One region of the Pragia fontium genome, then DNA from elsewhere that is predicted to be linked to it. Evidence: predicted binding sites of a transcription regulator. Region 1 holds the regulator's gene; each other region holds the start of a gene.

What was found. Region 1 encodes CRP, which controls carbon source genes, mostly activating them, when cyclic AMP is high. Its sites were predicted from a motif close to ATGTGANNNNNNTCACAT; they were not measured.
Region 2: the regulator CRP is predicted to act here: its motif matches at 4,136-4,153, upstream of serA (phosphoglycerate dehydrogenase).
Region 3: the regulator CRP is predicted to act here: its motif matches at 6,021-6,038, upstream of ompW (outer membrane protein OmpW).

The regions. Positions count from the first base shown of each region.
Region 1 covers NZ_LR134531.1:275,388-285,581, reverse strand. The annotation lists gene EL341_RS01110 (hydrolase) at 1-144, shown strand, start outside; gene EL341_RS01105 (YheU family protein) at 141-392, shown strand; gene EL341_RS01100 (phosphoribulokinase) at 484-1,353, shown strand; gene crp (cAMP-activated global transcriptional regulator CRP) at 1,654-2,286, shown strand; gene EL341_RS01090 (YccS/YhfK family putative transporter) at 2,358-4,433, shown strand; gene argD (bifunctional acetylornithine/succinyldiaminopimelate transaminase) at 4,546-5,769, opposite strand; gene manD (D-mannonate dehydratase ManD) at 6,090-7,304, shown strand; gene EL341_RS01075 (Zn-dependent oxidoreductase) at 7,319-8,332, shown strand; gene EL341_RS01070 (MFS transporter) at 8,395-9,759, shown strand; gene EL341_RS01065 (mannitol dehydrogenase family protein) at 9,818-10,194, shown strand, end outside.
Region 2 covers NZ_LR134531.1:683,258-693,451, forward strand. The annotation lists gene mscS (small-conductance mechanosensitive channel MscS) at 1-672, shown strand, start outside; gene argO (arginine exporter ArgO) at 851-1,477, shown strand; gene EL341_RS02755 (oxidative stress defense protein) at 1,617-2,339, shown strand; gene EL341_RS02760 (LysR family transcriptional regulator ArgP) at 2,346-3,239, opposite strand; gene rpiA (ribose-5-phosphate isomerase RpiA) at 3,386-4,042, shown strand; gene serA (phosphoglycerate dehydrogenase) at 4,339-5,571, shown strand; gene EL341_RS02775 (hypothetical protein) at 5,785-6,471, opposite strand; gene EL341_RS02780 (phosphoethanolamine transferase) at 6,754-8,346, shown strand; gene EL341_RS02785 (5-formyltetrahydrofolate cyclo-ligase) at 8,350-8,937, opposite strand; RNA gene ssrS (6S RNA) at 8,976-9,159, opposite strand; gene zapA (cell division protein ZapA) at 9,264-9,593, opposite strand; gene EL341_RS02800 (YecA/YgfB family protein) at 9,815-10,194, shown strand, end outside.
Region 3 covers NZ_LR134531.1:2,392,243-2,402,436, forward strand. The annotation lists gene EL341_RS10325 (hypothetical protein) at 1-284, opposite strand, end outside; gene EL341_RS10330 (hypothetical protein) at 1,059-1,268, opposite strand; gene ppk1 (polyphosphate kinase 1) at 1,521-3,611, shown strand; gene ppx (exopolyphosphatase) at 3,617-5,164, shown strand; gene ompW (outer membrane protein OmpW) at 5,228-5,878, opposite strand; gene EL341_RS10350 (YciC family protein) at 6,853-7,617, shown strand; gene EL341_RS10355 (SulP family inorganic anion transporter) at 7,752-9,464, opposite strand; gene EL341_RS10360 (septation protein A) at 9,859-10,194, shown strand, end outside.

The sequences.
Region 1 (10,194 bases):
CAGCTGCCGGAAAATATTGAATACCAGCTAACGGAACATGGCGGACACGTTGGATTCGTCAGTGGAACCTGGAAAAAACCAAAAATGTGGTTGGAACAACGCATCCCTGAATGGCTGACCCCTTATCTGGAGAAAACAGCATGATCATCCCGTGGCAAGAACTGCCGCCAGAAACCTTAGAAAGTATTATCGAATCATTTGTTCTGCGTGAAGGGACCGACTATGGGGAGCAGGAGAAGACCTTACAACAAAAAGTGGATGATATTAAACGTCAGCTAAAAAGCGGAAAGTTAGTATTGATCTGGTCAGAACTGCATGAAACTATCAATATCATGTTAAAAGACCAGTTCAGCGATGGTGCTGAAGAACAGCCTTATCCGGATTTTAATTAGCCCGAAATTTTTGCTAATACCTTCCCGGCGCTGAACTATGCTCTACCCAATAACCATTAAAAAATAACAATGAAAATAAGGAATCAGGCCAATGTCAGCAAAGCATCCGATTATTGCGGTTACCGGCTCTAGCGGTGCCGGTACCACCACTACCAGTTTGGCTTTCCGGAAAATTTTCCAGCAGCTACAGCTCAATGCCGCCCGCATCGACGGCGATGCTTATCATCGATATACCCGCCCGGAAATGGATGCAGAAATCCGCAAAGCCAGAGAGCAAGGACGCCATATTAGCTATTTTGGCCCGGAAGCCAACGACTTTTCCCAATTGGAAAACAGCTTTATCGAATATGGTAAGACCGGTACTGGCCATACCCGAAAATATTTACATACCTACGATGAAGCGATGCCCTATAACCAATTACCGGGCAGCTTTACCCCTTGGCAGGCACTGCCAGAAGAAACCGACCTGCTATTTTATGAAGGACTGCATGGCGGTATTGTCACCGCTAAGCAAAATGTCGCACAGCACGTTGATCTGCTGGTTGGAGTTGTTCCTATCGTCAATTTGGAATGGATACAAAAACTGATTCGCGACACCGGTGAACGGGAACATTCCCGTGAGGCCGTTCTCGACTCCGTTGTACGTTCAATGGATGACTACATCAACTATATTACCCCTCAATTTTCCCGCACCCATATTAACTTTCAGCGAGTCCCCACCGTTGATACATCCGATCCCTTTTCGGCTAAGAGTATTCCAACCATGGATGAAAGCTTGGTGGTGATCCATTTTAGGGGATTAACCGGTATCGATTTCCCTTACTTGCTGGCGATGTTGCAGGGTTCATTTATCTCCCAAACCAATACGCTGGTGATCCCCGGCGGCAAGTTTGGGCTGGCCATGGAATTGATTATTACTCCGTTAATCCAGCAATTATTAGAAGGCCGGATATTAGAGTAAAAATATCGTGGGTAAAATGAGCAAACAACCAGTGATTACGCAGCTTAACCCTCATTTTAATAAGACAACACGAGACTCTTCGCTCAACCTGTGTTAAAACCATAAGTGTCAGGTACTATTAGGTAAAACAGGTTGTGTTCAGCCAGATGTAGGACAAATAGACAAACACCTCTATATTATTTTCTACATCGGCTATAATAGCGCTCACTAAGCAAATTATATGCTCCGGGGCGGGTAAGGTTTCCGGCAAGCTTCTCGCTTTGCTGTTTTTGGCAGTGACTACAAAGAGGATAACAACAAATGGTTCTCGGCAAACCGCAAACAGACCCTACTCTCGAATGGTTCTTATCTCATTGTCATATTCATAAATATCCATCTAAGAGCACACTGATTCATCAAGGTGAAAAAGCAGAAACGCTTTATTACATTGTGAAAGGGTCCGTAGCCGTTCTGATTAAGGATGAAGAAGGTAAGGAGATGATTCTCTCTTATCTGAATCAAGGGGACTTTATTGGTGAGCTTGGCCTTTTTGAAGAAGGTCAAGAGCGTACGGCTTGGGTTAGGGCGAAAACAGCATGTGAAGTTGCTGAAATTTCCTATAAGAAGTTTCGTCAACTGATTCAAGTTAACCCAGATATTTTAATGCGTTTGTCAGCCCAAATGGCCAGTCGTTTACAGGTAACGTCAGAGAAAGTGGGCAGTTTGGCTTTCCTTGATGTAACGGGTCGTATTGCACAAACGCTGTTGAATTTAGCCAAACAGCCTGATGCGATGACCCATCCGGATGGGATGCAAATTAAAATCACCCGTCAGGAAATTGGACAAATTGTTGGTTGTTCCCGTGAAACGGTAGGCCGTATCTTAAAAATGTTAGAAGATCAAAACCTGATCTCTGCACACGGTAAAACCATTGTTGTTTACGGGACTCGTTAAGTAACACACAAATCGACGGGTATGCTTGGACTTCATGGACAGCATGCCCGTTTTTCTTTCCCGGAAAACCTATGTGGCGACGAGTAATCTATCATCCAGAAATTAATTACGCTCTGCGCCAAACGCTGGTTCTCTGTCTACCTATTGCCCTCTTCTGGCTATTAAACGATTTACGCACCGGTTTTCTACTCTCTCTGGTACCGGCCTGCTGTAATATCGGCGGCTTAGATACCCCCCATAAACGCTTCTTTAAACGACTGGCCATTGGCGGAGCACTGTTTGTTCTCAGCAGCCTTTTACTGCAACAATTTCTTATCTGGTCGATACCGCTAGGCGTTTGCATGTTGATACTGGCTCTGCTGTTTGGCGTGACCGCAGAAATCAGCCCGTTACATGGGCGCTTAATGCCTGCTGCGCTGGTGGCAGGGATATTTACCCTCAGCATGGTTGATGTCCTACCAATCTGGTATGCCCCCATGTTGTTTATGATCGGCACCATCTGGTACGGCCTTTTCACCTATGTCTGGTTCAGGCTCTGGCAAGAGCAGCCAATGCGCGAGTCACTCAGTTTACTGTATCGCCAATTAGCTGATTATTTTGAAGAAAAATATAGCCTCCTCACTCAACACACCGACCCAGAAACCGCTCTGCCACCATTATTACAACGCCAACAGCAGGCCATGGACAGTATCTCGCTGGTCTATCAGCAAATATATATGATTACCGACCTGAAGCACCCACGCCATCAACGTTTGATGAGAGCTTTTCAGGTCGCTCTGGATTTACAGGAGCATATTACGGTCAGCCTGCACCAACCAGATGAGGTGCAAAAACTGGTTGAACAAAGCCATGCTGAAGCAGTTATTCGCCATAATGCTAAAATTATCAGTCATCGCTTACGGATTTTAGCCGATGATATTCTTTACCATCGTCGCCCCAGTCCCTTCAATATGGATCATGAGTTATCCGCACTGGAAAAAATTGCCAACCAACATCCTGATAATCCGGTTGGCGCCTTCTGTTATTATCACTTTAGTCGCATTGCCTATCTGCTGAGCAGCCAGCTACCGCTATATAACCGCAGTTTAATGCCTGCCCAAAACCGTTTACCTTTCTGGCGAGCATTAAAGAATTACTGCTCAATCAAATCGATTGCTTTACGAAACGCTGCACGCCTCGGGCTAACGTTAGCAGCAGGAACCGCTATCGGTAGCGTACTTAGCTTACCCAAACCTTATTGGATCCTTCTGACAATCATGTTAGTCAGCCAGAATGGTTATAACGCAACCCGCATCAGAATTCAGCACCGTGCCTTGGGAACCATGTTCGGCATTATCGTGGGCGCAGTCATTCTTCATTTGCATTACCCGCAAAATTACATGTTATTGCTGATGCTGTTGCTTACTCTGGTGTCCTATCTGATTGTGCGCAAAAATTACGGCATTGCGGTTATTGGCTTTACCATTACCGCGGTTTATACCCTGCAAATTATTGCTAATAGCGGTATGGAATTCCTGCTGCCGCGCCTGATTGATACCGTTATTGGTTGCGTTTTGGTATTTGCCAGTACCATCTGGTTATGGCCACAGTGGCAAAGCGGTCTGCTACGTAAAAATGCCCATGATGCCCTGGAAACTTATCAACAGCACCTTCGCCAGATGTTTAGCATGACCGATAATGCGCCTGAACTTTCCTATACTCGAATGAAGGTTAATCAGGCACACAATACGCTTTTCACTACCTTGAATCAGGCGATGCAGGAACCCGGTTTTAATTCCCGCTACTTAACGGATATGCGTCTGTGGATTACTCACAGCCAGTTTCTGGTTGAACATCTGAATGGCATGACGGTTATCGCCCGAGACCAATATGTCCTGATACCGGAACTATCCAAAACCTATCTAAACACCTGCGAAATTATGATTCAAAGCTGCCAGCAACGATTAGAGTATGATGGGCCGAGCAGTGATACCAGTATGCTACAGATTGTTGAACCCAATAGTGAGCTACCGGAAACCACCATGGAGCGGCATCTTGAGCGAGTATTGGCCCACTTAAAATCCATGCACACAATCTCTTCTCTGGCTTGGCAGCAGCGTCCGCATCATGGTATTTGGCTGAAACGCCGTTTACGCGATAAAAGTTAAGTCGATCGCTAAGGGGAAAACGGCTGATTTAACCAGCCGTTTTGAGGTTACGGATAAAGTCATTGAATATTCCCCGACGAATGAAGGGGATACTTTTAAATTTAACGGACGATTACTTCTTGGCTTCAACCATCTGCTTAACCGCTTTCTCAAAGCAATCCATTCCCTGTTGCAAATCCTTTTCTGGAATAACCAGCGAAGGGGCAAAGCGAATAACGCTAGGTCCGGCATTTAACAGCATCAATCCATTTTCCACCGACGCAGCAAGAAACTCTCTGGCCATACCCTGATAAGCAGGTTGTAGCTCCGCGCCGATTAATAAACCAAGACCACGAACGTCCGAGAAGACGTGGTAAATCTGATTAATCTCTTCTAATCGAGAGACAATATATTGATAGCGAGACTGCACACCCGCCAGCACTTCTGGCGTATTAATCACGTCAAAGGCCGCTTCGGCTACGGCACAGGCTAATGGATTCCCGCCATAGGTGGTACCGTGTACGCCGGGCTCCATCACTTGAGCCACTTCACTGGTCGTCAGCATCGCACTGATCGGGAAACCACCGCCTAACGCTTTAGCTGAGGTGAGAATATCTGGCGTAATACCGTATTGCATATAGGTAAACAATGAACCGGTTCTTCCCATCCCTGACTGCACTTCATCAAACACCAGCAAAGCATTGTATTGGTCGCACAGCTCTCTGACACCGCGTAAAAACTCGGCATCTACCGGAGTGATTCCCCCTTCGCCCTGTACCGGCTCCAGCACCACCGCACATGTATGATCATCGATCACCGCTTTAACTGCGTCTAAATCGTTAAACGGAATATGAACAATATCTGCCGGCTTAGGGCCAAAACCATCGGAATATTTAGGCTGCCCACCCACGGAGACGGTGAATAACGTACGGCCATGGAAAGCATTGTTAAAGGCTATAATCTTGGTTTTATAAGGACTGTAACGGGTAATAGCATAACGGCGAGCCAGCTTAAATGCGGCTTCATTGGCTTCTGCACCCGAATTAGCAAAAAATACCCGCTCGGCAAATGTCGCATCAATCAGTTTTTGAGCTAAACGCAAAGCAGGTTCATTGGTAAACAGATTACTGGTATGCCAGAGCAACTCACCCTGGGAATTCAGCGCTTTTACCAAAGCAGGATGACAGTGCCCGAGAGCAGTAACGGCAATACCACTGGAGAAATCGATAAACTCGTTTCCCTGCTGATCCCATACTTTGCTGCCTTTGCCTTTTACCGGTACAAATGCTGCCGGTGCATAAACTGGTAACATAACCTTCTCAAACGTATCGCGATTAACTGATGCTGCGCCACCCATACCATCCTGCCTTATTAAATTTCATCGTGAATCAAACAACACTACCAAAAATGAATATAAAATCAATTTATAAGGATAAAAATACAGATAAATTATTTTTAATATTTATAAATCAAATAACTAAATAAAAACAAAAAGACATCCTTAGCCATAAATATTCATTCCATGCATTTTCATTTATCGGTGATACCAATCACAGATCTAAAACTTTCTCACTAAACCACATCAAACATACTTGTATGGTAGTTAATCCAGAAGTATTTTGTGCTCACTTATCTATCAATCAGCGCCCACTTTTTACCCGTTAGGATGAATGCATTATGAAAATCGTAAAGGCTGAAGTATTTGTTACCTGTCCGGGACGTAACTTTGTTACCGTCAAAATTACCACTGATGAAGGGCTATACGGCATTGGTGATGCCACGCTTAATGGCCGAGAACTTTCTGTCGCCTCCTATCTTAAAGATCATCTATGTCCCCAACTGATTGGCCGCGATGCTCATCAGATCGAAGATATCTGGCAATTTTTCTATAAAGGTGCTTACTGGCGTCGCGGTCCGGTAACCATGTCAGCCATTTCCGCCATTGATATGGCGTTATGGGATATTAAAGGCAAGGCTGCCAATATGCCGCTTTACCAATTGCTGGGTGGCGCTTCGCGCACTGGCGTTATGGTGTATTGCCATACCACCGGTCGTACGATTGACGAAGTTCTGGAAGATTACGCCAAGCACCAAGAAATGGGCTTTAAAGCGATTCGAGTTCAGTGCGGCGTACCGGGAATGCAAACCACCTACGGTCTGAGCAAAGGCAAAAATCTGGCCTATGAGCCCGCCACTAAAGGTCACTACCCAGAAGAACAGCTGTGGTCGACTGAGAAATATCTGGATTTCACACCAAAGCTGTTTGAAGCGGTACGTAACAAATTCGGCTTTGAAGAACATCTGCTGCACGACATGCACCACCGCCTAACGCCAATTGAAGCCGCGCGCTTTGGTAAAAGTATTGAAGACTATCGCCTGTTCTGGATGGAAGATCCCACGCCGGCTGAAAATCAGGAAAGCTTCCGCCTGATTCGCCAACATACAGTGACGCCAATCGCTGTTGGCGAAGTATTTAACAGCATTTGGGACTGTAAACAGCTGATTGAAGAACAGCTTATCGACTATATCCGTACCACCATTACCCATGCTGGCGGTATTACCCATATGCGCCGTATTGCAGATTTCGCCTCCATGTATCAGGTTCGCACCGGTTCTCATGGCCCTTCCGACTTATCACCAATTTGTCACGCTGCTGCGCTGCACTTCGACCTTTGGGTGCCTAATTTCGGCGTTCAGGAATATATGGGGTACTCAGAGCAAATGCTGGAAGTCTTCCCACACAACTGGACATTTGACGATGGCTATATGCACCCAAGTGATAAACCCGGTCTGGGCATCGATTTTGACGAGAAACTGGCGGCGAAATATCCCTACGAAGCGGCCTATTTACCGGTTGCTCGCTTGACCGACGGCACACTATGGAATTGGTAATAAAGGAGAAAACAATGAAAAGCGTCGTTATTCAAGAACCCGAAAAATTAGTCATCGAAGAGCGCCCGATCCCCCAACCTCTGCCGGGTGAAGTCCGCTTACGAGTGGAAAGTGCCGGTATTTGCGGCTCAGACGTCCATATTTATCGCGGTCATAACCCTTTTGCTAAATATCCACGCGTTATTGGTCATGAATTCTTTGGTCGCATCGACGCCGTTGGCGAAGGCGTTGAATCATCGCGTATTGGTGAGCGTGTGGTTGGCGATCCCGTGGTCAGTTGCGGTCATTGTTATCCCTGTTCGGTAGGAAAACCTAACGTTTGTACTTCCTTGCAGGTTATCGGTGTGCATCGTGACGGGGGCTTCAGTGAATACATCACGCTACCGGCCAGAAATGCGCATGTCGTACCCGACAGCATTGCGGATCGGGAAGCAACCATGATTGAACCGTTTACCATTGCGGCCAATATCTGTAGTCAAATGAACCCCGGCCCACTGGACGTTGCGCTAGTTTATGGTGCTGGCCCAATGGGATTAACCACTATTCAGGCATTACGCGGCGTATACGGCGTAAAAGAGATTATTGTTGCCGACCGTCTTGATGAACGCCTGACAATGGCTAAAGAAAGCGGTGCCGACCGCATCATCAACAATACCGATATCGACTTAGCCAGCGAACTGTCCAAACTGGGTATTCGCCCGACGTTAATTGTTGATGCAGCATGCCACGTCTCTATCCTACCCGAAGCGATTGGTTTGGCCTCTCCCGCCGCGCGTATTGGCATTATGGGCTTCTCTTCTGAACCCTGCATGATTAGCCAGCAGGGTATCACCAGCAAAGAATTAACCATTTATAGCTCACGCCTGAACAGTAACCGTTTTCCGATGGTGATTGACTGGATGGTAAAAGGAAAGATCGCTCCAGAGAAACTGATTACTCACCAGTTCGACTACACGCACGTTATTAATGCCATGGAGATTTTTGAAAAAGACCCTAAGACCTGCTGCAAGGTTTTACTGAAATTTTAACCAATGACCTTTGTATCCGACCTTTTTCTGTAGATATAACAACAAACTGTAGAGAATAAAATATGAATAACAATATGGAACTCAAACAGAATACGCCAGAAAGAAGTACCACCGATCTCATTAAAGCCGCGGTATCCGGATGGCTGGGAACTGCTCTGGAATTTATGGATTTCCAGCTCTACTCTCTGGGTGCCGCTCTGGTTTTCCATGAAATATTCTTTCCGGAACAATCGGCGGCGATGGCCTTAATTCTGGCAATGGGAACCTACGGTGCCGGATATATTGCACGTATCGTGGGTGCTTTTATCTTCGGTAGAATGGGCGATACCATCGGCAGGAAAAAAGTGCTGTTTATCACCATCACTATGATGGGTATCTGTACTACGCTTATCGGCGTATTACCGACCTATGCCCAAATCGGTATTTTTGCGCCAATTTTGCTGGTTACTCTTCGTATTGTTCAGGGACTGGGTGCCGGTGCAGAAATCTCCGGTGCAGGTACCATGCTGGCTGAATATGCTCCCAAAGGTAAACGCGGGATCATCTCTTCTTTAGTCGCCATGGGAACCAACTGCGGAACCTTAAGCGCCACCGCTATCTGGGCAGTGATGTTCTTCTTTCTGGATAAAGAACAACTATTAGACTGGGGCTGGCGTATCCCGTTCTTATCCAGCGTCGTGGTGATGTTCTTTGCGGTCTGGTTAAGAATGAACCTTAAAGAAAGCCCGGTATTCGAACAAGTTAATGAAGCCACTGATAACAATACCTCCACGGCCAAAACAGACACCTCAGACAGCTCAATCTTTGCCATGTTTACCAGTAAATCTTTCTGGCTGGCAACAGGATTACGCTTTGGTCAGGCTGGTAACTCAGGGCTGATTCAAACCTTCCTTGCCGGTTATCTGGTACAAAGTTTACTGTTTGAAAAACGCATTCCAACCGATGCCCTGATGATCAGTTCGGTTATTGGCTTCCTGACAATACCGCTATTAGGCTGGATTTCAGACAAAATTGGCCGCCGACTGCCCTATATTGTTTTGAACATTGGTGCCATCATTTTAGCCTACCCGATGCTATCGATCATTGTTGATAAAAGTGGCGATGTTAACGTAATTATGGCCTGCCTTATCATCATTCATAATATTGCAGTATTAGGCCTGTTTGCCCTTGAAAACATCACCATGGCAGAGATTTTTGGCTCTCGAAATCGCTTCACCCGAATGGCGATTTCCAAAGAGACAGGTGGTCTGGTTGCCGTTGGCTTTGGTCCTGTACTGGCCGGTATCTTCTGTAATATGACCGATTCTTGGCTGCCAATCGTGGTTATGATCATCATCTATTCCGTCATCGGTTTAATCTCCGCCATCTGTATGCCGGAAGTTAAGGATCGTGACTTAAGCGATCCCAAAGATGCGGCAGAAGTTTAGTTAAATATGACTCAACAAACGTCTGAACTATTCTTACTCTAACTGGTTAATAGATAAAATGAATTTATCCAATAAAACGTTATCAAATCTTCCCCAAGACATCGTTATTCCGTCTTACGATAGAGAGAAGATTAAACCGCGCATTGTCCATTTGGGTTTTGGTGCTTTTCACCGGGCTCATCAGGCTATCTATGCCGATATTCTGGCAACCGAACACGGTAGCGACTGGGGCTACTGTGAAGTTAACCTGATTGGCGGTGAACAGCAGATTATCGACCTAAACTCACAGGATAAGCTTTATTCGGTAGCTGAAATGGCAGCCGAAGGCTGGTCCGGGCGCATCGTTGGTGTTATTCGTCGCGCCATTCACGGAGAAATTGATGGCATTGATAGCGTCTTAGACGCTATCGCCCAACCTGATACCGCCATTGTTTC
Region 2 (10,194 bases), 410 kb from region 1:
AGTCAGTTTGTTTCAGCTTTGATTCGCTATGGCATCATCACATTTACCATTATTGCTGCCTTGGGGCATGTCGGTGTTCAAACCGCTTCAATCATTGCGGTGTTAGGTGCTGCGGGTTTGGCCGTAGGTCTGGCCTTACAGGGATCGTTGTCCAACTTTGCCGCTGGCGTTATTTTGGTCACCTTCCGCCCGTTTCGGGTTGGTGAGTTTATTACTTTCGGCGCTACCAGCGGTACGATTCAAAGTATCCATATTTTCTCCACCACGCTAAATACAGCTGATGGCAAAATGGTGGTGGTACCAAACAGCAAAGTTATTGCTAATGAGATTATCAATTTTTCTCGCGATCCTAATCGCCGGGTTGAGATTATGGTCGGTGTAGGATACGAAGCTGATATTGATTTAGTGAAGAAGGTGTTGGGGGAAGTTATTGAACGAGATCCTCGTATTCTGAAAGATCTTGGGATAACGATTCGTTTAAATGAAATGGCGGCATCTTCCCTGAATTTTGTGGTTCGCGCATGGGTTAAAAATGCGGATTTTGCTAATGTTTATTTTGATTTAATGGAAGATTTTAAACGTGTGCTGGATGCCAATAAGATTAATATTCCTTATCCACAGATGGACGTTCATTTATATAAAACTGCTGAGGCAGTTAAAGACGTTAATTAAGGGATATCCAATCACTAATATCAGTCAGGGGAGAGCTATAAGTTTCTTCCTGACTGAATTTCACTCCACTATTAGCTACGCCTAATGGGCAATAAGAATTATCCATTTCTCTCCATTAACATCACAAGTTAGTCTATCGCTCTATTGAGTTTATTGATTAACAGACGTGAGGAATAATGTGCTGCTAACCTACTTTCAAGGCGTCATGTTGGGTATGGCGATGATCCTGCCTATTGGGCCACAAAATGCGTTAGTTTTATCTCAGGGAATGCGCCGTCAGTTTCCAGTGATGGTGGCATCACTTTGTGCGATAAGTGATGCCATTTTGATTTCTTTTGGCGTATTTGGTGGTGGTGCATTGCTATCTCAGTCGCCGATTTTATTACAAGTGGTAACGTGGGGCGGTGTACTGTTTCTGGCTTGGTATGGTTGGGGCGCATTTCGTGAGGCATTTAAGACTGGGGAGAATGTCTTTAGCCTGGATGCTCAAACATCCAATACTCGCTATCGAATTATGCTCACGGTTTTAGCGGTGACTTGGCTCAATCCACATGTTTATCTGGATACGGTCGTGGTGTTAGGTAGTCTTGGCGAACAATTTGGCGATTTACGATTGTGGTTTGTTATTGGCTGCGTTACCGCCTCTATTGTCTGGTTTTTTTCACTGGCGTTATTGTCAGCTTGGCTGGCGCCGTGGTTGCAGAAAAGTAACGCCCAGCGGGCGATTAATCTGGTGGTTGGCATTGTGATGTGGGTGATTGCTTTTCAGTTAGCCAGACATGCTTTATCAAGCCTATTCGGATAGTGGTAAAATTCAGGTTTAGTCAGCTAAACGTTAGAATGTTGTAAATGTAGTTGCCATCCTGACCTATAATTCTATGATTGGGGCAATCAAAGCATGAATGATTCATGTGTGCCATGAGGTTATTTTCCGAGGAGATTGTATGAAGTTAAAAACGTTAGCGATGGCGGCCATGGTTGCGATGTTACCGATGACGATGCAGGCGGCAGAATTACCTGATGGCCCGCATATTGTCACTTCAGGTACCGGAACCATAGAAGTTAAACCTGATATGGCTACGCTATTAATTGAAGTGAAAGTGTCTGCGAAAGATGCGGCTACGGCTAAGAAACAGAATGATGAACGCGTCGCTAAATATATGGATTTTTTAGAAAAAAATGGTATTGCTAAAGCGGATATTGATGCGGCTAATCTGCAAACTCGGTTGGAATACAATTATCCTAACAGTAGTGCCAGTAGCAAAGTCGTTAAAGATTATGCTGCAGTGCGTCAGGTCAAAGTGACGGTACGCGATTTGGATAAATTGAATACCCTGTTAGACGGTGCTTTAGCCGCTGAGCTAAATGAAATCCGTGATGTGAGCCTAGGCGTGGCTAAAGACGAAAGCTACCGTGCCGAAGTACGTAAAAAAGCGGTTGATAATGCCATTGCTCAGGCCAACAGCTTGGCTAAAGACTTCGGCGTTAAGCTGGGGCCGGTATTTAGCATCCGCTACCGCGCACCGAATAATGCTCCGGTACCGATGATGATGCGTGCTTATAAAGCTGCTGACTCTGCATCAGCATCCAGCGCAGATCAAACTTATCAACAGCAAACCATCAGCTTTGACGATCAGGTTGATGTGGTGTTCGATATTCAGCGCTAATGCTGATTAAATCTGTCTTAATACCTGACGCCCATAGCTAAGCAGGGCGTCAGTAACCCCTCTCATAATTTTGCTTTCCGGTGAGAAACGATGCCAGTAAAGCATTCTTCGTTGACATAAGCCTGGGGTTAAATCCATTAATTCGCCGTTAGCCAGTTCCCTTTCTATCTGCAAATGAGGAATCATACAGCAGGTGGTGCCCTGTTTTGCCAGTTGTACAAAGGCTTCAGAGGAACTCACAATATGGCAAGGAACGCTGCCCGGCGGTAGGTCGAAGTTTTGTTGTAAAAAAGCCTGATGCATATCATCCAAATGGTCGAATGCCACCGCAGGGGCTTTTAGTAAGGCAGAACGAGTGACACCGTTAGGGAAATAGCGTTCAGCAAAGTCTGGCGAGGCCACAAAGATATAATCCAGTGCACCAAGCTGATCGACGAGACAGCGGGGTAGAGCCTGTGGCTGAATACTCACTGCACCCACCACTTCACCCAGACGCAAGCGCTCCTGGGTTCGAGTTTCATCTTCAACCTGTAGGTTTAAACGAATTGGTGAGTCTGACAGCACCGGTTTCAGTGCCGGCAATAGCCAAGTCGCCAAGCTGTCGGCGTTAACAGCAAGGGAGAGTTGCAATGGTGACTCGGAGCTTCCTTCATCGTTAAGCCACTCGTCTTCCAGCAATTCAACTTGATGCAACAGAGCTAATAGTTTCTGTCCTTGTTCCGTCGGTCGGGGAGGAACGGTACGAATCAGTAATGGCTGCCCGTAAAGATATTCCAACTGTTTAATCCGTTGAGATACGGCTGATTGCGTAATGCAGAGTTTTTGCGCCGCGCGTTCAAAGCCGCGTTCGCGAATCACTGCATCCAGCGCTTGAAGCACGCGATAATCTGGGCGTTTCATTCCTAAGTATTCTCCATTCAATCAGACCGACACTTACACTATGCCATATTTTTCTACTTGTCGTCTGCTTCTGACAGGTTTCACTGTATTGCTACCTGGGTTACTCTATAATCATCACACTTTTTACTGGCTAGGTAGAGATCACCATGACGCAAGATGAACTGAAAAAGGCAGTAGGTTGGGCGGCATTAAAATATGTCCGTCCCGGAACAATTGTTGGTGTAGGTACGGGGTCAACGGCTGCACATTTTATCGATGCTTTAGGCTCGATAAAAGATCAAATCGAAGGAGCGGTGTCCAGCTCTAATGACTCAACCGAGAGGTTAAAAAAACTGGGTATTCCGGTTTTTGACTGTAATGATGTGGATTCTCTCGATATTTACGTTGATGGTGCCGATGAAATCAATGGTCATATGCAGATGATCAAAGGTGGTGGTGCGGCGCTAACCCGCGAGAAGATTATTGCTGCTATCTCTCGCAAGTTTATTTGTATTGCTGATAGCTCAAAACAGGTTGATATTCTGGGCGCTTTTCCGTTACCGGTTGAGGTAATTCCGATGGCGCGTTCCTATGTGGCCAGAGAATTGGTGAAATTAGGCGGACAGCCGGAATATCGTCAGGGTGTGGTCACCGATAACGGTAACGTGATTTTAGACGTGCATAATCTTAAAATTATGGATGCGGTAGCGCTGGAAAATAAAATTAATAATATTGCCGGTGTGGTTACCGTTGGGCTGTTTGCTAATCGTGGTGCTGATATCGCATTGATTGGTACCCCTGAAGGCGTGAAAGTGATCGAATAGCTGTAGCGCTTAATGATGGCTCCCGGATTTTTAATGTCTTATAAAGTCCGGGAGATGACAAAATTAATTACATATAATTAAAAAAGCCTAATTTAGTGATATATATCACATTTGAAGATTATGTGATGTAAAGTCGCTGTTAACTCCGGTCTGAGTCAGAATAAACCACCTAAATTAAATCATTCTTATATGCCTTCTGCTAATAGAGGGAGAGTTGATTGTATTGCTGTAACTTCTATTTTTGATATGTTGGTTAAACAGGGCTTAGAAAATAATCATAAGGCAAGGTTCAACAGATGGTAAAAGTATCGTTAGAAAAAGAGAAGATTAAGTTTCTTCTGGTTGAAGGCGTTCACCAGAGTACGGTTGATAACCTGCGCGCGGCGGGATATACCAATATTGAATACCATAAAGGTGCATTAAGTGATGATGAGCTGAAAGTGGCTATTCGTGATGCGCATTTTGTGGGTATTCGTTCCCGTACTCACCTGTCGGCCGATGTGCTGGCAGCAGCGGAAAAGCTGGTGGCAATTGGTTGTTTTTGTATCGGTACTAATCAGGTTGACCTGCATGCGGCAGCGAAACGCGGTATTCCTGTGTTTAACGCACCGTTCTCCAACACGCGTTCCGTTGCAGAAATGGTTTTAGGTGAGACTTTACTGTTACTGCGTCGTATTCCCGAGTCGAATGCTAAAGCGCATCGCGGTGAGTGGAGTAAGCTGGCGGTTGGCTGTTATGAAGCGCGTGGTAAAATTCTGGGGATTATCGGTTATGGACATATCGGTACTCAATTGGGAATTTTAGCCGAATCTATTGGTATGAGAGTGATGTTCTACGATATTGAGAACAAACTGCCATTAGGTAATGCTCAGCAGGTTCATCATTTATCCGATCTGTTGAATATGAGTGATGTGGTTACGCTACACGTGCCGGAAACGGCCAGCACTAAAAATATGATGGGTCATAAAGAGCTATCATTGATGAAACCGGGTTCAGTGTTGATTAACGCTTCTCGTGGCACGGTGGTTGATATTCCGGCATTGTGTGAAGTACTGGAAAGCAAGCATTTGTCTGGTGCTGCGATTGATGTGTTCCCTACTGAACCAGCCACTAACCAAGATCCGTTTGTATCACCATTATGCGCATTCGATAATGTGCTAATCACCCCGCATATTGGTGGCTCAACTCAGGAAGCTCAGGCAAATATCGGTACTGAAGTGGCCGGTAAGTTGGCGAAGTATTCTGATAATGGTTCTACGCTGTCTGCGGTTAACTTCCCGGAAGTTTCTTTACCAGCGCCGAGTGAGAACGTAAGTCGGTTACTGCATATTCATGAAAACCGTCCGGGCGTACTGAACCAGATCAACCATATCTTTGCGGAAGAGGGCATTAACATCGCCGCTCAATTTCTGCAAACCAACAATGATATTGGCTATGTGGTTATTGATATCGAGACCGATCGTGCTGATGAAGCGTTAGATCATATGAAATCGATTCAGGGTACGATCCGCGCCAGACTTTTATTCTGATGCTGTTTTTTTGTAATTTAGGTGGTCCAAGAGCTTAATGTTTGTCAGTTAAGTTTAATGACAGCGAAAGTTTCGCCCACTATCAGTACAGAGAATAAATCAATGAGGGAACACGCCCATCATCCTTGATGGGCGTGTTCCCTCACTCAGTTGTCGGCTGAATTCCAGCGCTCATTAGAAAGGGCGAGAGATAAAAATTACCCATGGTTGGTACTAAACCTGACCTTCACTACCATGAGCCTTCATATTCATCATTAACTCGTCAAAAAAACGTTCGAAGGCCTGAAAGCCATCGCTGATGGCGTTAGTGGCATCGTTCATTTCTTGATTTGAGTATTCTATTGTATCAATGAGCTCTTCTTCACTTCCAATGGAGTGACCTGTCTCGTGGCTGAAATGAATATTTCCACAGAATTCAAGAGGAAACGCTGAGTCTTTGGTGATTTGAGATAATGTGTCAAAGGTGACGTTTCCCGTTGCTTCCATTATTTCGATCACCACTAACCTTATTTTAGCGGGTTTATCCGTGAGTAACTTGATGAGCTGATAAGTTAATAAGCGGCTGTTTTTAATATTTTCTGACCACAGGAATTCCAGATTATCTGTCAATGAGCCCTGTTTATTCAATCCAGTGCTTTGTAGATCGTTTAAAAACCATGGCCAATGATTAGCATCTTCCCGTGCGTGTTGATTAACAGCATGCTCCAGATCGTTAGATGGATTTTGAAAGGGTAAGATAAACTTGTTTATATCGCTGAAGCTCATAACAAAGTGGGCGATATTAGGAAGAAATGACAGCCTTTGGGATAGCGGTACGGTCTTGTCTGTTAAGAATGTAAGAAATTCATGACGGGCAAATTTCTGTTTGTTTTGTTCTATGAGCGTGGAAAGTTTAGTCATGATTTCACCCTACTCGATTTAATTTTTGCCAAAAACCGTGGTGAGTATAGGTGTGGATGAAAATCTTGCCAGTAAGGGGGGGAGCCGAAATGACGATAAATGTATCTGGTGTCAACGTGATGTTTAAGCTTTTCTTGGGAGAAATAGCAGATTGAATCTTTTTATAGGAGGCGGAAATCACTAGTTTTTTCAATAAAAACAACGCTTGTCTTAGTTAATTCTTAGTGCTAGTCTTGCCAGCTTACAATTAATACCCACCTATATTTTAATTAAGCTACTGATATGTCAATTGATTCACATTTATCTGGAACGATAAATAAGCCTGATGGACTAATAAAAAATAATAAAAGTAAAACAATTATTTCCATCTTGATGGTATTGATTTTTTCAGTTCTGTTTGATTCTGCTTTTGGTTATTCAGTTAAACCAGGCTATGTGCTCGCCCTATTTTTTTGCTTATTGTGGGGTGCTCGTTATCCGATAGTGTTTCAGCTATTGGTAGTGGTTTTCGCTGCTATATCTGCAATGTACTATCCGATTGCGATTATGTACGGCTCGCCAAATATCAATATATTTATATCGGTATTTAATACCAATATAAATGAGAGTGCTGACTTTCTTAACAATATACCGATTCTCTATATTATTCCGAGCATAGTATTAATTGTTATTGCTGCTTTAGCTCTGAAGACCCGAAAGTATCTACCCAATATAAAATCAGTAGCGCTAATCGCACCTTTTTTATTGATTGTGTTATTTAATCCTTTGAAGGTGTATTCAACGACTAATAGTATTACGTCTGAAAGTGTCCGCTTTACTCTGTTCCGCTTTGCTAATGAACTGTATCAGTCCTATAAAATCGTTGTGGCGTCCGAATTAAAAATGAAGCAGTTGATGGCACAACCATCCACTTGGGCACCTTCTTTACCTGCGAATGATTATGACACCTACATTATTGTGATTGGTGAGAGCGTTCGCCGAGATTTCATGCACGCTTATGGTTTTAGTATTGCCAATACGCCTTTTAGCAGTACGGCGAATGGTTTGTTTTTTCAAAATTATATTTCAGCCGCTGGCTCAACTCAGGCGTCGGTATCTGGGTCGTTGGTTAGGCGACATAATGGTGAATTGCAGCATAACAACAATATTATTAATCTGGCGAAAAAACAGGGATTATCTGTTTACTGGATATCAAATCAAGGTAGTTTGGGTAATGATGACTTTGGTGTATCACAAATAGGAAAACAGGCGGACAGCGTGACCTTCCTTAAAAAGGGGGAATACGATGCTCAATCTTTTTCTGATCGGGATTTATTACCTCATTTTCAACAGGCTATAGTAGAGAAACCATCGGCTAAAAAACTGATTATTTTACATTTGATGGGCTCTCATTCAGATTTTTGTAGCAGAGTTGATCATCAGTACGATGAGTTTTTTATCAGCAAGAAGCTTTCTTGCTACGTCCAAAGCATAAAGAATACCGATAATCTCCTGGCAGAATTAGCGCAGACGGCAAGCAGTAATCATAAAAAATGGACCATGATCTATTTCTCCGATCATGGGCTATCGGCGATGCATCAGGAACAGGGAAAGGTGGTGAATTTCCAGCATGGCGACCGTTCAAAACAGAATTTTCAGGTACCGTTCTTTATTACTGCGTATGATGCTAAACAGCGAAAAGAGATCCATGACTATCGAAGTGGGTTAGATTTCTTGTCCCTTTATGCCCAATGGACCGGTTCTGAGGAGCCTCTTTTGTCGGATAAGTGTGATTTGCTGTCTGATATGAACTGCCATAAGAAAATTCAGGTGATCAATTTCGAGGATAAATTAGTCGATTATGATTCGTTGGCAGATCTGCCGTTTACTTTATAGTGGCTACCATTGCCAGCAGTGAGAAGGCGTGACTATTTCCGGTAATGGGATATCCCAGTCTTCAGCGGGTAAACTATCAACCAACTGGCAATCATGGGCAATGCCAATCGGGTAGCTGCGGCTTTGTTGCCAGTTTTTCAACGTTCGGTCATAGTAACCGCCCCCCATTCCCAGACGATTTCCGTTAACATCAAAAGCAACCAGTGGTGTGATAAGCACGTCCAATTCGCTAACCGGTAAAACCGAGCGCACATTCAGACGGGGCTCCTGAATACCAAAGGGATGGGTGATCATCGGTGTATCTGGCGTATAACGCAGAAATAATAAATGTCCACGACTGAACGGATGCAATACCGGTAGATAAACCGATTTTCCTTGCTGCCAGAATGTTTCAATTAATGGGCGCGTGTTAATTTCACCATCAAATGAGAGAAACAGCGAAATGTGTTGTGCAGCCTGAATTTTTGGATGGGCGCATAAACGTTGATGAATCTGCGTTGCAGCAAGGCTTTGTTCCTGAGGTGTCAGGTTATTACGTAACAGGCGAATTCGTTTTCTGAGGATGTGACGCTGAGAGGTCTCAAATGTCATGCCGGATATGCTTATGTCAGTAATGGTAAAACAGAAGGGAGATCTCCGAGATGCCGTCGCGGGCTGTAACCCTTGAACCCTTGGTTCAAGGTGAACGCAGATTTACTATCATCAGGCTTCCCGGACGAACCGGGCATGCACACAGATTGTAAGAATCCACATTCTGTTGGTTTGAAATATCGGCTCAGGGGACTGGCCCGATAACGCGCACCTCAGAGAATTTTTTTAGAAACCGTATTGTTACGTTTTCTGTTATTCTTACTTAGCTGAACTTATCAACTAATGTTGCTACAACTATACATCAATTTTCAAAGATTATATGAAATTTATTCGAACGTTGCACCTTGACGCTGCGAGATTTTACTCTGTTCGACTAAAGCTTGTTCAATCGTGTCTTGCAGCATACGAATGCGCTGTTCCATATTTTTGGCGTATTCGTCGGTTTTATTTTTTTCCTGCGCCAGTTCATAACAAATGTTAAGGGCAGCGATAAACACTAATTGTTCTGTATTAGTGACTCTAGTCCGAACTTTCAAATCCTGCAACCGTTCACTCAGTTCTGCCGCCGCTTTATTCAGGGCTTCCTGTTGTTCTGGCGGACAGTTTACCCGCAGAGATCTGCCGAAAATTTGTATATCTACCGGTTGTGCTGACATGTCACCTTCCTGCCGAGTTTTGACGGCATTTTCAAATCTAACCAATAGCGCCTAGTATACCAAACTATCTGCCGGATTGTGCATCAGTACTGAATTTGTACGTAGTTTACAGGAGACCAGGAGCGTTGAAACCGTTTAAGATTTATGCCTTTTATGGCATCAGATCCGTTCTTGATGGTAGCATAGCATGAACTTATCTTATCAACGATGGTGAATCATTCATGACGACCGAGAATACGCTCCCTTCTTATCAATCACTCAATACCGCTTTGACGCAACAAAATATTGGCATGACAGCATCGGAAATGCACGGCTTGATTAGCGGTTTGGTGTGTGGTGGCAGTAATGATAATAGTTGGACAGTGCTGGTCCATGATTTAACCAATGAAGGTATTGCCTTCGGCTATCCGCTGGGCGATATGGTGAAACAAATTTATCAGGCCGCCAAAGAAGAGCTGGAAGATGATGGATTTGGTTTTGCTTTGCTATTACCGGATGATGAAACTCTGGTGTTTGAGCGTATTGATGCTTTGTCTGGCTGGGTAAACCATTTCCTGTTAGGACTGGGCATGATGCAGCCTAAGTTAGCCCAGGTAACAGG
Region 3 (10,194 bases), 1.9 Mb from region 1:
TTAAATTTTACAGATAAAGAGTGCTCACCGTTTGGTAAATACAAATCTACAAACTGATTCTGCTGCAATCCGACTACATCAATACCATCAACTTTAAGAACCAAAGGACAATCATCAGGAAGACCGGATCCTGATATTTGATTTACTCGATGTATCCTTACGTGTGTCTTGCTTTTGTTCTCAACAAGATATCTAGAATCATAAGTTTCATGAGCGGCCGTGTATGGTCTAGCAGTACATGCTATTCCCATCATGACTGCAATTAATAAAAATAGCTTTTTCATTAAATTATCCTGTTGATATATTTTTTTCATCATATCAACCTGAAGCCAATCAATCACCTGTCGTTGTTACTAGAAATAAAAAACCTCCCGAAGGAGGTTTGATTTATGCGGCTAAAACACATGCGCCGATCTGTTTTATCTTCTCAGTTATCATCCCGTAAGCATCGAACTTCTGTGTTATTGATGCTTTATAGAAAAATATTATGAATTGGTAAGGAATGAAGGAATCGAACGCTCATAAGCGGGGTTGGAAGCCGCCGTAATACTCACTTACTCTCTATTCGTGATATTCCGCCTAGCCCCGGTTCGACCGGATTTTTAACATCTGTCATTTATGGTTACTTGTAATGCAACCAATTAAAAATTTTAGAATATGTAACCCCACAGGCACAGAAACTACGATTATAATGACTAAAGTTGTATATTTGGTGATATTGAGAATGTTTTCCACACTCATGTAATGCATTAGAGGTGTTCGCACTAAGATCTGAAACCCAACTATATAAAATCCGGCCAGAAATATATAAGCAAGTACACTCTTAAACATGAAAATCAGCAATGGCTTTAACCCAAGCTTACATCTCCAATTGAAAGCCTCTTTAACTGTACTAAAGTAATCAAGCATCCTCTATCCTATTGTATTCATGCCAACATGCTTATTTTATTAAAACTATATTATTATCAAGTCCTCTCAGTGAATGAGCCTTGAAATGAAAAGGCCCTGATATCTGAAAAGGCTAAAATTTTCTTCATCGCTGAAATGTTCCTGAATAACTAATTTGCCGTCAGGCGAAAAGCGTCAACGCGGTTATGGTAGAAAATAGAATAGATAATCATTTCACAATGATGGCAGCAAATAGAGCTTTCCCAGACTTCATTTTTATAAGGTGCTCTGGATAAGAGAACTTGCTGACAGTAAGGGCAGTGGTATGACAAAGAAAAGTCATCGCCTTCAGTTTGAACGGTGTTTTTGTGACTACGCATATATTCCTTCTTTAATTCATCTATTCATATCCATCGAATAAAGTTAAAGACGTCACGATAACTAAATAACTTAAATTTTATCTTACAGATGTGTGGGTAAAATTATCGAACCCTACTCTTATCTTTATTTACCGTCGTTTACCCTCACCGTCTAAATACCTTAATCTCCATCAAATCCTGTCAGGTATCTGTAGACTTAACCCCCAACTAATCGCCATAATGGTAAAATTATTCAGTTGCTATGGGGCCATGATGAATCAGGAAAAACTCTACATTGAAAAAGAGCTTAGCTGGTTATCGTTTAATGAACGGGTATTGCAGGAAGCTGCCGATAAAAGTAACCCTCTAATTGAACGCATCCGTTTTTTAGGTATCTATTCCAGCAATTTGGATGAATTCTATAAGGTACGTTTTGCCGATGTGAAACGCCGCATCCTGATTAAAGAAGAGCAAGGCTCCGCCTCCAGTTCCAGACATGTCCTGAAGAAAATTCAGGCTAAAGTACTCAAAACCGATCTGGAGTTTGACAATCTGTATAACGAACTGCTGTTGGAAATGGCACGTAATCAGGTTTTTCTGATTAATGAACGTCAACTATCCGAAAACCAGCAACTATGGCTACGTCACTATTTTAAAAACCATCTCAGACAGCATATTACGCCAATCCTGTTGAATAACGATATTAGCCTGCTTGAATTCCTGAAAGATGATTACACCTATTTAGCGGTTGAAATTATCGTTAACGCTGAGAAAAAAGAGTATGCGCTGTTGGAAATTCCCTCCAACAAAGTCTCTCGTTTCATTACATTACCACCAGAGCCACCGCGCCGCCGCAAGCCGATGATTTTGTTAGACAACATTATCCGCTTTTGTCTGGACGATATCTTTAAAGGCTTCTTTGATTATGATTCATTAAATGCCTACTCGATGAAAATGACTCGGGATGCCGAATATGATTTGGTGAATGAAATGGAGTCTAGTTGGCTGGAGCTGATGTCTTCCAGCCTGAAGCAACGTCTAACGGCTGAGCCAGTGCGTTTCGTTTATCAGCGCGATATGCCGAATGATATGGTAGAAATATTACGTAGGAAACTGGGTATCTCCTCCTATGACTCGGTTATTCCAGGCGGTCGCTATCATAACTTTAAAGACTTCATCAGTTTTCCTAACGTTGGCAAAGCTAATTTGGTCAACAAACCGCTACCACGTTTAAGACACATTTGGTTTAGTCATTTTCGCAATGGGTTTGATGCCATTAAAGAACGAGATGTCTTACTGTATTATCCTTACCATACCTTTGAGCATGTATTGGAATTAGTGCGTCAGGCCTCATTCGACCCTAGCGTACTAGCCATAAAAATTAATATTTATCGTGTCGCAAAAGATTCACGCATTGTGGAATCGATGATCAATGCCGCGCATAACGGTAAAAAGGTTACGGTGGTCGTTGAACTACAGGCGCGCTTTGACGAAGAGGCGAATATTCACTGGGCCAAGCGGTTAACCGAAGCCGGTGTACACGTCATTTTCTCTGCCCCTGGTCTGAAAATTCACGCCAAGCTCTTTTTAATTTCGCGCATTGAAGATGGGCAGATTGTACGCTATGCCCATATCGGTACTGGAAACTTCAACGAAAAAACCGCCCGCTTATATACCGACTTCTCTTTGTTAACCGCGGATTCGCGCATTACTAATGAAGTCCGCCGTGTCTTTAACTTTATTGAAAACCCCTACCGCCCGGTCAGCTTTGAGCATCTGTTAGTTTCACCACAAAACTCACGCTTAATGCTTAATAAATTAATCGATCGAGAAATTTCCTTTGCCCAAGCCGGCCTGAGTGCAGGAATTACATTAAAAGTTAACAGTCTGGTTGATAAAGAGCTGATTGACCGACTGTATGCGGCTTCCGGCGCTGGCGTAAAAATTCGTTTGATTGTACGCGGCATGTGTGCGCTGGTACCGAATATTCCTGGCGTAAGCGAAAACATTCAGGTTACCAGCATCGTTGACCGTTTTCTGGAACATGCTCGCGTCTATATTTTTGACAATCAAGGGGATAACCAAGTATTTATTTCCTCTGCAGATTGGATGACCCGTAACATTGATTACCGTATTGAAGTGGGTGTCGCTATTCTCGATCCGGTATTAAAGCAACGAGTTCTGGATATTATTGACCTACAGCTTGCCGATACGGTAAAAGCTCGAATTATTGATAAAGATCTGAGTAACCAATACGTTCCCAGAGGTAACCGCAGAAAAGTACGCTCACAAATTGCGATTTATGATTACCTAAAAAACCTTGAGCAATCACCCGCTTCAGAATTACCAGATTCAGCAGAGTAATAATAATGCCTTTGAACGACTCAATAACAACAAAACCACAAGAGATCGCAGCGATTGATTTGGGTTCCAACAGTTTTCATATGATTATCGCCCGGGTAGTTAACGGTGCACTGCAAGTTTTAGGCAGGGTCAAACAACGGGTCTATTTAGCCGATGGACTGGATAAAGACAATTACCTGAGTGAAGAGGCCATGGCCCGTGGATTAAGCTGCCTCAGTCTGTTTGCTGAGCGATTACAGGGGTTCTCACCGGATAGTGTACGAGTTGTTGGTACCCATACGCTTCGGCTAGCCGTCAATGGTCAGGAGTTTCTTCAGCGGGCCACCGAGATCCTGCCCTATCCTATTGAGATTATTTCTGGTCAGGAAGAAGCTCGTCTGATCTACATGGGGGTGGCCCATACACAACCAGAGAAAGGCAAAAAGCTAGTCATCGATATTGGCGGTGGTTCTACCGAATTAGTTATTGGTGAAGACTTCTCCCCTATTCTGGCAGAAAGTCGCCGCATGGGCTGCGTGAGTTTTTCTAAACAATTTTTCCCTAATGAAGAGATTAGCAAACAAAATTTTCATAAGGCTCAGCTGGCCACAGAACAAAAATTAGAGAATCTGGCCTGGCAATACCGTCTTCAAGGCTGGCAATACGCTTTAGGCGCTTCAGGTACCATTAAAGCGGTTCATAACGTTATCGTTGAAGAGCTGGCTGAACGGGATGGCATCATCACGCCGGAAAGACTGGCTCAAGTGGTCAACTTAACACTGAAATTTAAATCGTTTAGATCAATCGATCTGGATGGATTATCACCCGATCGCCAGAGCGTATTTGTGCCTGGGCTGGCAATTTTATGCGGTGTTTTTAATGCGCTGGATATTAAAGAGCTTAGATTGTCAGATGGAGCACTGCGTGAAGGCGTTCTGTATGAAATGGAAAGCCGTTTCCGCCATCAGGATATCAGAAGTCGGACAGCCATTAGTCTGGCGGAACACTATAATATCGACAGAGAACAAGCCAGCCGCGTTTTAGACACTACACAACAGCTCTATGCCCAATGGCTAGCCCAGAATAGTTCTCTGGCTAATCCACAATTGGAAGCGCTGCTTGGTTGGGCGGCTATGCTACATGAAGTGGGTTTAAGCATTAACCATAGTAATATGCAACGCCACTCCGCCTATATTCTCCAGAATACCAATCTACCTGGGTTTAATCAGGAGCATCAGCTGCTGTTGGCAACGTTGGTACGTTTTCACCGTAAAGGTATTAAGCTGGATGAACTTCCCAGTTTTAATCTGGTTAAAAAACGTCAGGTTATTCCCCTTATCCAATTGCTTCGTTTAGCCATTTTATTGAGTAATCAACGACAGGCCACGACAGCGCCGGAATACTTATGCCTTATTAGCGATGATTACCATATCACGCTGATTTTCCCTCAAGGCTATATGGATAAAAACAGTCTGGTTGCTGCTGACTTAGAACGGGAACAGGAATATTGGCAAGATGTCGCCGGCTGGAAGTTAAAATTGAAAAGCGATGACGAAAAAGTGAGAGCTGATTAACCCAATAAAAAACGCCAACAAATATGTTGGCGTTTTTTATTTCTTATAACATCGTGGCGATGATTAGAACTTATAACCTACACCGAACATAAATGCCCACGGATCAAGGCGAGTGCTGATGCTGTGATTAGTACGATTACCTGCGGCATCGGTAGAGGTAAAGTTAACGTCAGTATCGATGTTCATCCACCATACTGAAGTATTCACCATCCAGTTCTTATCAATGTTGTAGTCAACACCGGCCTGCAGTGCAACGCCCCAAGAATCATCAACGCTCAGGTTGCTTAAACCAGCGCCTTTACCGGTGTTATTAAATTCTTCACTAAAGAAGGTTGTATAGTTAATACCGGCTCCCAGATATGGACGCCATTGGCTCTCTTTAGTACCGAAATAATACTGTGCCATCAGAGATGGTGGTAAATGTTTAACTGTCGCAATGGTACCCGTCGCTTTTAAACCCACATCGTGTTTAAACGGAGTTGCGCCTAACAGTTCAATACCAATGTTATCTGTCACCATATAACCAAAGGTTAAACCTAGCTGGGTGTCATTATTAACGTTAAATGAACCTAAACCCATTACGTTGTCCGAACCTTCATTTGGTCTTACTGTGACTGACCCGGCACGGAAAAGAAAATCACCAGCTTGATGAGCAAAAGTCAGTGAAGGTGCAAGCGTGGCAGCAATTAAACAAACCAAAGGGAGTTTTTTCATTATCCATATTCCTTGAAGGGTTAATATGCGTGTGAATATACCTATTTAGAAGTAAAATTGATCCAACCCAGATCACAGTTCCTGACAAAAATTGACAAAATAGTGAACTAAACAAGTTAATTGTTTTCCTTTATATTCATATATTTGATTTGGATCAATCTTTCAAAAAACAACTCATGTGAATAAGTATCATGATTAAAATAATCTAAGTGCTAACAGTAACGCTTGTCAGTTAAAATTAATAACAACGAAAGTTTCGCCCACTATCAGTGCAGAGAATAATTTAACGTTGGTATACGTAGCCGAGCAAAGGGCGTTAGGGCGAACGCCCTCTGCATTGAAGGCTCCCCAGCGAAAACTGGGACCTCGACCTTAGGCCAAGCGTGAACATTAAGCTAAAACCTGGATTCCGGTTTTCACCGGAATGACGATAAATCTATGCCGTCATCCCAGCAAAAGCTGGGACCTCACCCTTAGGCCAAGCGTGGACATTAAGCTAAAACCTGGATTTCGGTTTTCACCGGAATGACGATAAATCTATGCCGTCATCCCAGCAAAAGCTGGGACCTCGCCCTTAGGCCAAACGTGGACATTAAGTTAAAACCTGGATTCCGGTTTTCACCGGAATGACAATAAATCTATGCCATCATCCCAGCAAAAGCTGGGACCTCGTCCTTAGGCCAAGCGTGGATATTAAGTTAAAACCTGGATTCCGGTTTTCACCAGAATGACGATAAATCGATGCCGTCATCCCAGCGAAAGCTGGGGAGCTCGACCTTAGGCCAAGCGTGGGCATTAAGCTCCTAGCCATCATATTTATTCCCTGTTATATCGGCAGTATAAACCTCGCTATATTTATTATCCCTTGATGACACAATAAACAGACCCCGCAGTGACAATAAGATGCAAGAGTTATGGCTAACAGGTTACAATCCTTCCCAGCGAACCAAATACCACCATCAACAGGAGACATTATGCCCATCACGGCCAATTCCCTCTTCCGTGACAGCGTAAACTTTATACGTAACCAACTATCCAGTTTTATTATGCTGGCATTACTGGCGTCATTTATTTCTTATATGCTATTTCAGGCCTTGGTACCCAATACCACTGAGCTACATAAAATCATTACTGATGCCATTGGCACCTCTCAAGTCAGTCGCTCAGAACTTCAGAGTGTGATAAATGGCATGTCTCGTGAGCAGCAGTTAAGCATTGTTGAAGCGGCAATGCCGTTATTTGGCGCAATGGGGCTGAGTTTTTTATTGAGTAACTTGTTGCTAATTGGTGGTGTAGTCACGCTGATTATGCAGGTTTCACAAGGCCACAAAACCAGCGCTCTACGGTCAATCGGTTCATCTGCAGCTTCTCTCCCCATGTTGTTGCTATTACTGGTGATTTCACTGCCGCTGATTTTCTTTGGTTTTTCTCTTTATCTGTTACCTGGAATATTTTTTATCTTTGTGTTGGTTATGGCACCCATTATCCTACTGGAGTCCAAACAGGGTCTGATTCATGCGATATCCACCAGTTGGAGCATGGCATTCAGCAACGTTAAGATTATCCTGCCGATAGTGCTATTTACTTTATCAGTTAAATTTATTCTATTTATACTGTCGGTTAATGTAGCGGCCTCATCACCCGTCGCTATCTCACTACTCGTAGATGCCATCAGCTATTTGGTTACCGCATTTATGTTTGTTTATCTATTTCGTCTGTATATGCAGGTCAAAGGTTAATCAGTCAACTAAAACCAAGATCCTGGTTTCCACCGGGATCTTGGTTAATCGGTCATAATGTACAGAGTGAAAATGCTTAATTAGCTGACATTGGGTGTAAACCGGCTTTTACTACACCCACAGCGCTAGACTCACTACTGTTCTTCTGGATTATGAGCACTTTCTTTACTTTGAATGAGTTTCAATGCCAGATAGAGATCCGGTACCAGCAATATATCTTCTTCTTTCATTGCTGGCCGGTTATCTTTAAACCATCGGGTCAGTTCCGTGCGACGCCCCGCCAACACTAATTTAACCTGACGAATCTTAAGATCGCGCTTCAATTCATCAATAGAAGCCAACACACTAATATCCGCATAGGTAAAGCTGGCTACGGCATCAATCACCACCCAACGCGGCTGAAATGGCGTACTGTCGACTAAATTCAAGATCCGGCGTTTAAAATAAGCCACATTAAAATAAGTTAGCGGTGAATTAAAACGATACATCATGACGCCCGGAACGGCTTTAATCGTATTGGTATTTCCTAACGAATGGATCATCCCGTCCTCATTAACACCTAAGAGCTGTTCTGTCGGCCGGAATACCGTGCGTAAGAACTGTAAGAGCCCCAATAGCACGGCTAAACCAATCCCTTGGATCACACCAATAAGCAACACGCAAACAAACGTAAAAATAGCCAGACTAAACGCTTGGCGGTTACGTCGCCGCAGGTTCCAAATGCCCTTGAGATCCATCAATGACCATGCGGCATAAACCAAAACTACGCCAAGAGCGGAAACCGGAATATATTGCAGTGGCTGAGTGAAAAAGATCACCACTAGCCCAATCACTAACGCAGCAATAATTGAGACCAGTTGGCTTTTCCCACCGTTGGCGTCATTGACGGCGGTTCGGGAATCCGCTCCGCTGATAGCAAATCCTTGCGACAATCCCGACATAATATTGGCGATTCCTAAGGCTCTAAACTCCGCATCAGCCTCAATATCATAGCCATTTTTAGCGGCAAAACTTCGAGCTGTCAGCATCAGACTAACAAAACTAATCAATGCCAGGTTTAGCGCGGGTATTACCAACTCACGAATCAAACCCGGCTGAAAACTGCCCCAGTGAACCACCGGTAAGCCAGAATCAAAACCCGAAGAACCAATCGTTTCCACCCCATATTGTTGAAGAGAGAAACCCCAAGCCAAAGCTGTGGCGACAATAATGGCAATCAATGGTGCAGGCCACTGACTGCGGAATTTTTTTATAATGATTAATAGCAGTAAGGTTAATGCAGACATACCCAACGTGGGCAGATGGCTATCCATAATTTGTAGCGGAATAGCCATCATTTTTTCGATCAACTGATTGGCATTGATTTGAATCCCCAAAATCTTAGCCACTTGCCCCACCATAATGGTAACGGCTACCCCATTTAGCAAACCGGTTAATATTGGCTGTGAGAGTAAATCAGCTAAAGCACCTAATCTGAATTTGCTGGCGAGTATGCACCACCCTCCCATAATCAGGGTCATAATAATGGTGAGTTGCCACTGTATTTCACTGTTCCCCGCCGCTAAAGGTGTCACTACCGCAGCAATAACGGCGCAGGTGGTCGCATCCGGTCCAACAATCAATTGACGAGAAGATCCAAATAGTGCATACGCAATCATCGGCAGAACGCAGGAATAAAGACCCACAATCGCCCCCACGTTGGCCAATTCAGCGTAAGCAATAGCGACAGGTAGCGCAACCGCTGCGACAGATAGTCCAGCCCGAACGTCTGCTTTCAGCCAACTTTTATCGTAGGCCAATAGGTTCTGTAATCCTGGCATCCATTTTAAAAGTGCTTTTGAAAACATATTATCCTCAGTGACCGGCCATTCAGCTATTCGGCAACCCTCATCCCAAACATACTACATAATGCATGGTTATCGCGGTTTAACAAAGTGTTGCGTGACTTATTATGCTTATTTTATAACGGGATGACGCTAATTTATGGTTTTGCTTCAGCAGCTCTTAAGTAAAAAACACAAAATATGCTTTCCGATTGCTATAAGAATATATCAACCGCTAAAATTAGCGTTGTTGGGCTAGGTATAATTCCTATTCATCGTTACCATGTGATGAATCACACCGTAATGATGCTTTACCGGCATACTTGGCAATAAATGAGTCGTTCGATAATTCGGCGATAGTGTAAACCTGATGCCAAATCCGGTATAGTCAGCGGCTTACTGACCAATGGAAAGATTTATGAAGCAGTTTTTAGACTTTTTACCCCTGATTGTATTTTTTACCTTTTATAAGCTTTACGACATTTTTGTTGCGTCAGGCGCCCTGATTGTTGCTACTGCCTTGGCTGTGGTTTATAGCCTGATAAAATATCGTAAAGTAGAAAAAATGATGCTCGTGACGTTTGCCATGGTGGTTGTTTTTGGCACGCTAACCATCGTTTTCCACTCCGATGAGTTTATCAAGTGGAAAGTTACCGCGATCTACACCCTATTCTCTCTGGCCCTACTCTTCAGTCAATTGGTTCTGAAAAAGATCTTGATAAAAAGTATGTTGGGGAAAGAAATCACTCTGCCT